DNA from 2 places in the Leisingera sp. JC11 genome. Region 2 is predicted to be linked to the other one. Evidence: riboswitches for the same ligand, from Rfam matches in the RefSeq annotation. Region 2 holds a riboswitch; the other holds the start of a gene.
The links. Region 2 has a riboswitch for cobalamin ahead of AB1A62_RS06020 (aromatic ring-hydroxylating dioxygenase subunit alpha). Riboswitches for the same ligand answer to the same signal wherever they lie in the genome.
Positions count from the first base shown of each region.

Region 1: another riboswitch for cobalamin. It lies ahead of AB1A62_RS00895 (ABC transporter substrate-binding protein); the one in region 2 lies ahead of AB1A62_RS06020 (aromatic ring-hydroxylating dioxygenase subunit alpha).

Region 1 covers NZ_JBFCVS010000001.1:180,686-184,311, forward strand. The annotation lists gene AB1A62_RS00890 (iron ABC transporter permease) at 1-919, opposite strand, end outside; gene AB1A62_RS00895 (ABC transporter substrate-binding protein) at 916-1,926, opposite strand; cobalamin riboswitch at 2,069-2,262, opposite strand; gene AB1A62_RS00900 (putative 2-aminoethylphosphonate ABC transporter permease subunit) at 2,534-3,626, opposite strand, start outside.
Region 2 covers NZ_JBFCVS010000004.1:82,180-85,805, reverse strand. The annotation lists gene AB1A62_RS06035 (DUF6638 family protein) at 1-677, shown strand, start outside; gene AB1A62_RS06030 (hypothetical protein) at 852-1,118, shown strand; gene AB1A62_RS06025 (DUF1523 family protein) at 1,130-1,774, shown strand; cobalamin riboswitch at 2,010-2,209, shown strand; gene AB1A62_RS06020 (aromatic ring-hydroxylating dioxygenase subunit alpha) at 2,316-3,551, shown strand; gene AB1A62_RS06015 (hybrid-cluster NAD(P)-dependent oxidoreductase) at 3,556-3,626, shown strand, end outside.

The DNA of each region.
Region 1 (3,626 bases), on a different contig from region 2:
GGAACACGGCGCCGGTCAGCGCCGCGGCCGGCATCAGCCTGCGGTGTCCTGGGCCGACCAGGAACCGCGCCGCATGCGGGATCACCAGGCCGACAAAGCCGATCGAGCCGACGATCGACACCATCACCGCGGTGGTGAGCGCAGTGGCAAAGATCAGCACCACCTGAACCCGGCGGACCGGGATGCCGAGCGAGGCCGCGGAGTCGCTGCCAAAGGTGAAGGCGTCCAGGGCGCGCGCGTGAAACCGGCAGATCATCCAGCCCGCCAAGGCCAGCGGCACCGCCAGCCACACGTCCGGCCAGCGCACGCCGCTGAGGTTGCCCATCAGCCAGAACATGATGCCGCGGGCCTGATCCGCGTTGGCGGATTTGGCGATAATGAAAGCGGTCAGCGCATTGAACAGCTGCGAGCCGGCAATGCCCGCCAGCACGATCTGCGCCGCTGCGGCGCGGTTGCCCCCTGCCCCGGCGGCCCGCGCCAGAATGGCGACAAAGCCGAACGCCAGCAGCGCCCCGTTGAAGGCGCCGAAGGACAGCGACAGGGCGCCGCCGCCGAGGCCGGCAATGGTGACCGCCACCGCCCCGGTCGAGGCGCCGGCGGAAATGCCAAGGATATAGGGGTCTGCCAGCGCATTGCGCAGCAAGGCCTGCAGCACCACCCCGGCGACCGCCAGCGCCGCCCCGCAGGCCGCAGCCACCAGCGCCCGCGGCAGCCGGTAGCTCCAGATGATGCCCTGGTCCACCGGATCCACCGGCAGGCCTGCCCCGGCCAGCTTGTTGGCCAGAACCGACAGGACAAGGTCAGGCGCAAGCGCGGTCTCCCCGATCATTGCGCCTGCCAGAACCGCCGCGGCCAGCACCGGCAGGGCCAGGCAAGCGCCCCGGAAGCCCTGCCATGCGACTGCGGCGGCTGCGCTCATTCGCCGTTGCCGATCGCGCTGAGTTCAGCGGCCAGATCCTCCAGCGCCGGGATGGCGCGGATGGTGGCGTCCATCGCCTGTGCATCCATCACCACGATACGGTCGTTCTTCACCGCGTCCATCTGGCTGGCGACCGGATCGGTGCGCAGGAACTCCAGTTTCTTCTCGTAGTCGTCAGCGGCAAAGCGGCGGCGGTCCATGCGGGCAATCACGATCACCGTCGGGTTGGCCTTGGCGATGGTTTCCCAGCCAACGGTCGGCCATTCCTCGTCGGTTTCGATGACGTTCTTCAGGCCCAGCTGCTGCATCATGTAGCCCGGGGCGCCTTTCTGCCCGGCCACGAACGGATCGCTTTCCATTTCGGGCGAAGAGAACCAGAACACGGCGGAAGCATCCTCCAGCGCAACTTCCTGTGCCTTGGCAACAGCTGCAGCCTCGCGCGCCTTGTAGTCGGCAACCAGCTCAGCGCCCTTCTCAGCCTCGCCGAAGATCGCGGCCAGTTCCTCGATGCCCTGATAAAGGCTGTCGGTGGTGAACATCCGGGTGCGGGTGCCGTCGCCGCCGGTGGTGTTGTCCTTGCCGACGCAATCAGCGGGCATCACATAGGTCGGGATGCCGAGGTCGTGGAACTGCTCCCGCTTGGCGACCACGCCTTCGGGGCCGACATGCCATTCATACTGGGCTGCCACCAGGCCGGGGCGCTTGGCCACCACGCTTTCAAAGCTGGGGTCGTTGTCGGCCAGGCGTTCGACCTTGTCGTTCAGCTCGGCATATTCGGGCAGCACGTCGTTGAACCAGACCGAGGTGCCCAGCACCTTGTCGCCCAGGCCCAGCGCATACAGCACTTCAGTGGCGGCCTGGCCAACGGTCACGGAAGACGCAACCGGCGCCTCGAAGGTGACGGTCTCACCGCAGTTTTGAATGGTCAGCGGAAAACTCTCGCTGGCGGCAGCAGCCTGAGCGGCCGCAAGGAAGGAAAGGCCCATCAGGCCGGAACGCAGGAACATGATCTTCGATCTCCATATGTCAATGACCGGAGAACGGGTGAAAGGGCATTGACCGGCAAGGCTGGGTATCTGGCCCCATTTTGCGGCGCCGGACAGCGGCGGCGCATCTTGCCGGCAACCTCCCCGGACAACCCCGTCCGGTGTGCTTCAGTTTTTCACCGGCAGGTCTCCTGACTGGCGGGTCATTGCCTGCGCCGTCTTCCCGGACCGCGTGGATCCAGTGACATCATGGCACAGCACTCGCCGCCTACAGTTGCGGGGGCAGTTCCGTTTGGCGCCGGCTGGCACCGCGGATTCCCTCTTAGCCCTTGCGGGACCGGTAAAGCGCGCGTAGCGCATCACTTCCGTTGCGGCAAGAAAAACTTCAGCGGATTCCGGAAAACTTCAATCCTGGCTGTGCGGCCCCCGCCTGCTGCGGGGGCCTTCAGAAGCCAAGAGAGAACTGCGCCAGTTTACTGCGGCGGAAGGCACCGCCGCCTCCCGCGCCCCCGCTGCGGACCCGGTCAGCAGCCCGGCTCCTGGGCACCGCCGTTCAGCTCCTGCGTTGCGGCCGCGATGGGGCCGGCGGCAACGGCGGCCTCTTCAGGCTGCCCGGCGGAAACCGCGGTTAGCGGCTGCGCCAGGCCTGGGTGCGGCGCAGGATGCCGCGGGAGGCCAGCAGGTGGATGATCCGCGCCAGCGCGTTAGTGTAGAAGATCATCATCCCCATCGCCGCTGCCGGGGCGATATCGCCTGCGTCATCCATGTTCAGCACCGCAATCGACGCCAGCGTGGTCTTGGGCGAATAGAGGAACACCACCGCCGACACCGTCGTCATTGCGTTGACAAACAGGTAGATCGAGATGTCCAGCACCGCGGGCAGGCAGACCGGCACCGTGACGCGGGCAAACAGCTTCATCGTGGGTTGCTTGAGCGAGGCGGCAACGGATTCAAACTCCCGGTCCATCTGCTTCAATGCAGTCACAGCCGTCAGATGCGACACCGTGTAGAAGTGGGTGACGGTGCAGACCACCAGGATCGCCATGGTGCCGTAGATCGCATTGAGCGGATTGGCGGGGTTGTTGAAAAAGAAGATATACGCCAGCCCCAGCACCATGCCGGGGATTGCCATCGGCAGCATCGCAAACATCTGGAAGATGGCGCGCCCGGTGCGGAAGCCCTTGGACTTCTCCACCAGATAGGCGCCGAAAAACACAACCGCGGTGCCAGCCACAGCCGTCATCAGCGCCAGCTTGATCGAGTTCACATAGGATCCCCAGCCACCGCCATCCATCCTGTCGAACTGGTAGTTGTTGAGGCTGAGGCTCAGGTCGTAAGGCCAGAACTTGATCAGCGCCGCAAACTGGCAGACTACCAGCAGCCCGGCGATGAAGATGCCGATCAGGGTGCAATAGGCAAAGAAGATACGGTCCATCTTCTTGTTCGGCTGCGGCTCATAAGGCACCGAGCGTGCCGACAGCAGCGCCACCTGCTTGGACTGCACCATTCTGTCGATGGCAAAGGCGAGGATTGCCGGGATCACCAGCACCACCGAGACCACCGCGCCCATTTCAAAGTTCTGCTGGCCGATCACCTGCTTGTAGATGTCCACCGCCAGCACGTTGAACTGGCCGCCGATCACCTTGGGCAGGCCAAAATCGGTGATCACCAGGTTGAAGACCACGAAGGCCGCCGAGATCAGGCCATAGCGTGCGCCGGGC
Region 2 (3,626 bases):
GCGGGGCAAAGCCTGAAGGCGTGCCGCTGCGCCATGTGTTTGATCTGTCCCAGCGCAATGCGATTGCCAAGTTCCTGGAGCTGAACGGGCTGGCAGAGCCGGTGATCCGGGCGCGCGGTGTCGATGGCGCAGCAATCCTGCGGCAGAAGATGGGGTTCCTTGCCGTGTCCGTGCTGACGGAGAAGGGACGGGACCTGTCGGGCCTGTCGCGGTCGGACCTGCGGCGGATGGCGGCGCGGCATGCCGACGAGCTGCCAGAAGAATTCGAAGGGCTGGCGGCGCTGGTGCGCTGGGCCGAGGGCGGCGGCAAGTGGCCGCGGATCACCTCGGACCATCCGGCCTATTTCTATAGTCTCAGGGCGTCGGACACGCCCTGCCGCGATCTGGTCAACATGCTGCTGGCAGAGCTGTGCCCGCATGACTTCCGGCAGATGTTCATCTGCCACAAGGAGGAGTTCTACCGCCAGTACCAAGGGTGGCCGGAGACGAAAAAGGCCTATGCGGCGGAGTTCCTGGCGCGGGAGTATGCGGTGGACAAGGCCGGCGCGCGCGAGGCACTGTTCGGGCATGAGCCGGATATGGAGGGGCGGATGCCCCGGCTGCCGCGAAACCGGCGCAAGGGGGTGGTTGAGCGGGTCGGCCCTTGGGGGGCTGTGAACCGGGTGAGGGGGCGATAGTATGGAGCGCTTTAAGAAGTATCACTCTTCCAGAGCCGCTTGCGGCTCGGTTCACGCCCGTCCCGCCCCCGTCATGCCGGAGGCGTGCTTTCAGCACGACGGCGGGCGTGAAACGCCCCCCCTCGGGACGGGGCGCGAACCTGTGTTGGATGTGAAAACCCAGGAGCAACAGTGATGTTCGGCTTTATCCGCCTGCTCCTGATCCTTCTTGTGGTGCTGACCGTGGTCTACGCCGCGGTGTCCCTCTACTCGCGCGAGATGCGGCGGCTGAAGCTCAAGCGGCGCTGGAAAGAGAAGGGGTTGACCGGCGACCGCGCGGCCTTCATCCAGCGGGGGCTGAAACAATACGACAACTCGTTCCGGCGCAAGCTGATCCTCCTGGTCTATATCATCCCGCTGGGGGCGCTGGCGCTCCTGATCTACGTCATTAACTTCATGTGAGGCTCCTCCCCATGCGTTTCATCAAATGGGCTTTCCTGATTACATTCTGGGTGCTGTTCGGCGCCTTCCTGCATTACACGCTGCCGCAGTACGACGTGGTGCGCATCGTCAACACCTATGAGGAACGGCAGGAGCTGAACGATTGGACGCGGATCTTCTGGTCCAAGCCGGACGACCAGTCGGCAGAGCTGATCAACCGCGATGTCCAGTTCATCCAGGCGGTGCGCGGCAACGGCCGCAACATGGTCTACCGCAACGAGGACACCGGCTGGAACTGGCCGCCCTATTTCAAGTTCGACACCGCGAACCTCTACACGGACGCCAATGACAGCATCTCGACCAAGGCGAACCCGGAGTGGGTGGCGGTGCTGCATTACGGCTGGCGCAACGAGTTCCTGTCGATCTTCCCCAATGCGGTGACGATCAAGCCGGTGGCGGGGCCGGAGGACAAGCCAACCAACTGGTTTTCGATCATCTTCCTGGTGCTGCTCGGGGCGCTGTTGTGGGCCATCTATGTGCGCTGGCGCCGGTTCCGGCAGGCGCGGATCGACCCGATGATCGAAAGCGCCGAGGACAGCCTTTATGCGGCGGGCGACGCCATCGCCGAACGCAAGGGCCGGTTCCGGCGCTGGCTGGATACCTGGAAATCGAAGTGAGGAAAGGCCGCCGGTTGGGCGGCCTTTTTCATGGGCGTCCGGCGGCACCGGCGAATCGATTCGGGCGCGTGAAACCTGCGTAACTGCGTGAAAGATAAGCGCTTGCCGCAAATAGACCGGCGGATGCCGGTTTGAGATTCCGGCGTGTGATTCCGTTGCCAGTACAGAAAACCTGCATGTCTTTTTCCGGTTTTGGCGGGTCGGATTTGTCTTCGCCGTTGCGCCGGGATTAGGGCAGTTTCCGCCTCAGCAAGGTGCCGCCCTTCGGGGCGGAGAATTGGGAAGCTGGTGAAACTCCGGCACTGCCCCCGCAACGGTGACCCCGGGCAAGGCATGGCAATGACCACTGAAGGAGATCCTTCGGGAAGGTGCCAGGCCCCGCCGCCGAATGGCCCCGGGACAGTCCGGAAACCAGCCTTGCCAGGAAAACGTCAACCGCGGGCGGCGGCGGGGCGGTTGCAGGCGCGTGGCCTGCAATCTCTCTCCCCATGCCCGCAGCCAAGCCAACCTGCCGCGGGGATGCGGCAAAGGAGAGAAGCAGATGCTTCACGACAGCGATATTCTGGCCAAACTGGTGGCCCGTCAGAAAAACTATTCCCTGGAACAGGCGTTTTACACCGATCCGGGCGTGCTGGACCTGGACATGCGCCAGATCTTCTACCGCGAGTGGCTGTTTGCCATTCCCGCCTGCGAGATCCCGAAGGCGGGCAATTTTGTGACCCATCAGGTCGGCGCCTACAACGTCATCATCGTGCGTGGTACCGATGGTGAGGTGCGTGCGTTCCACAACGCCTGCCGCCACCGCGGGTCGGTTGTGTGCAAGGCCAAGAAAGGTAATTCGCCCAAGCTGGTCTGCCCCTACCACCAGTGGACCTACGAGCTGGACGGCTCTCTGCTGTGGGCGCGCGACATGGGGCCGGATTTCGATGCCTCCAAGCACGGGCTGAAACCGGTGCACTGCCGCGACCTGGCCGGTCTGATCTACATCTGCCTGGCGGATGAGGCGCCGGACTTTGACACCTTTGCCGCAGTGGCCCGCCCCTATCTGGAGCCGCATGACCTGGGTAATGCCAAGGTGGCCTATGAAAGCTCGATCATCGAGAACGGCAACTGGAAGCTGGTCTGGGAGAACAACCGCGAGTGCTATCACTGCGGCGGCAACCACCCTTCGCTGTGCCGGACCTTCCCCGAGGATCCGTCCGTCACCGGTATCGAGGGCGGCGAGACCCCGGCGCACCTGCAGAAGCACTTCGACCGGATCGAGGCGGCAGGCGTGCCGGCGCAGTTCCAGATCGACGCGCGCGGCCAGTACCGGGTGGCGCGGATGCCGCTGAATGAGGGCGCTGAGAGCTATACCATGGACGGCAAGGCGGCTGTCGCCAAGAAGCTGGGCCGGGTGCCGTTTGCCGATGCGGGCACGCTGCTGAAGTTCCACTACCCGACCACCTGGAACCATTTCCTGCCGGATCATTCCATCGTGTTCCGGGTGACCCCGATCAGCCCGACCGAGACCGAAGTCACCACCAAGTGGTTGGTGCACAAGGATGCGGTCGAGGGCCAGGACTATGACCTGAAGCGGCTGACCGAGGTCTGGGTCGCGACCAACGACGAGGACCGCATCGTGGTGGAGGACAACCAGCAGGGCATCAACTCGCCCGCTTATGAGCCCGGCCCCTATTCGGAAGTGCAGGAAAGCGGCGTGATCCAGTTCTCCAACTGGTATGCCGAGCACCTGACCCGTGCGCTGACCGGCCGCCACCTGATCGCGGCGGAGTAAGCGGATGGGACTGCAGGCCAACTTCGAGACGCTGGACGAAACCCTGGCGTGGAAGGACGACGAGATGCTGGAATG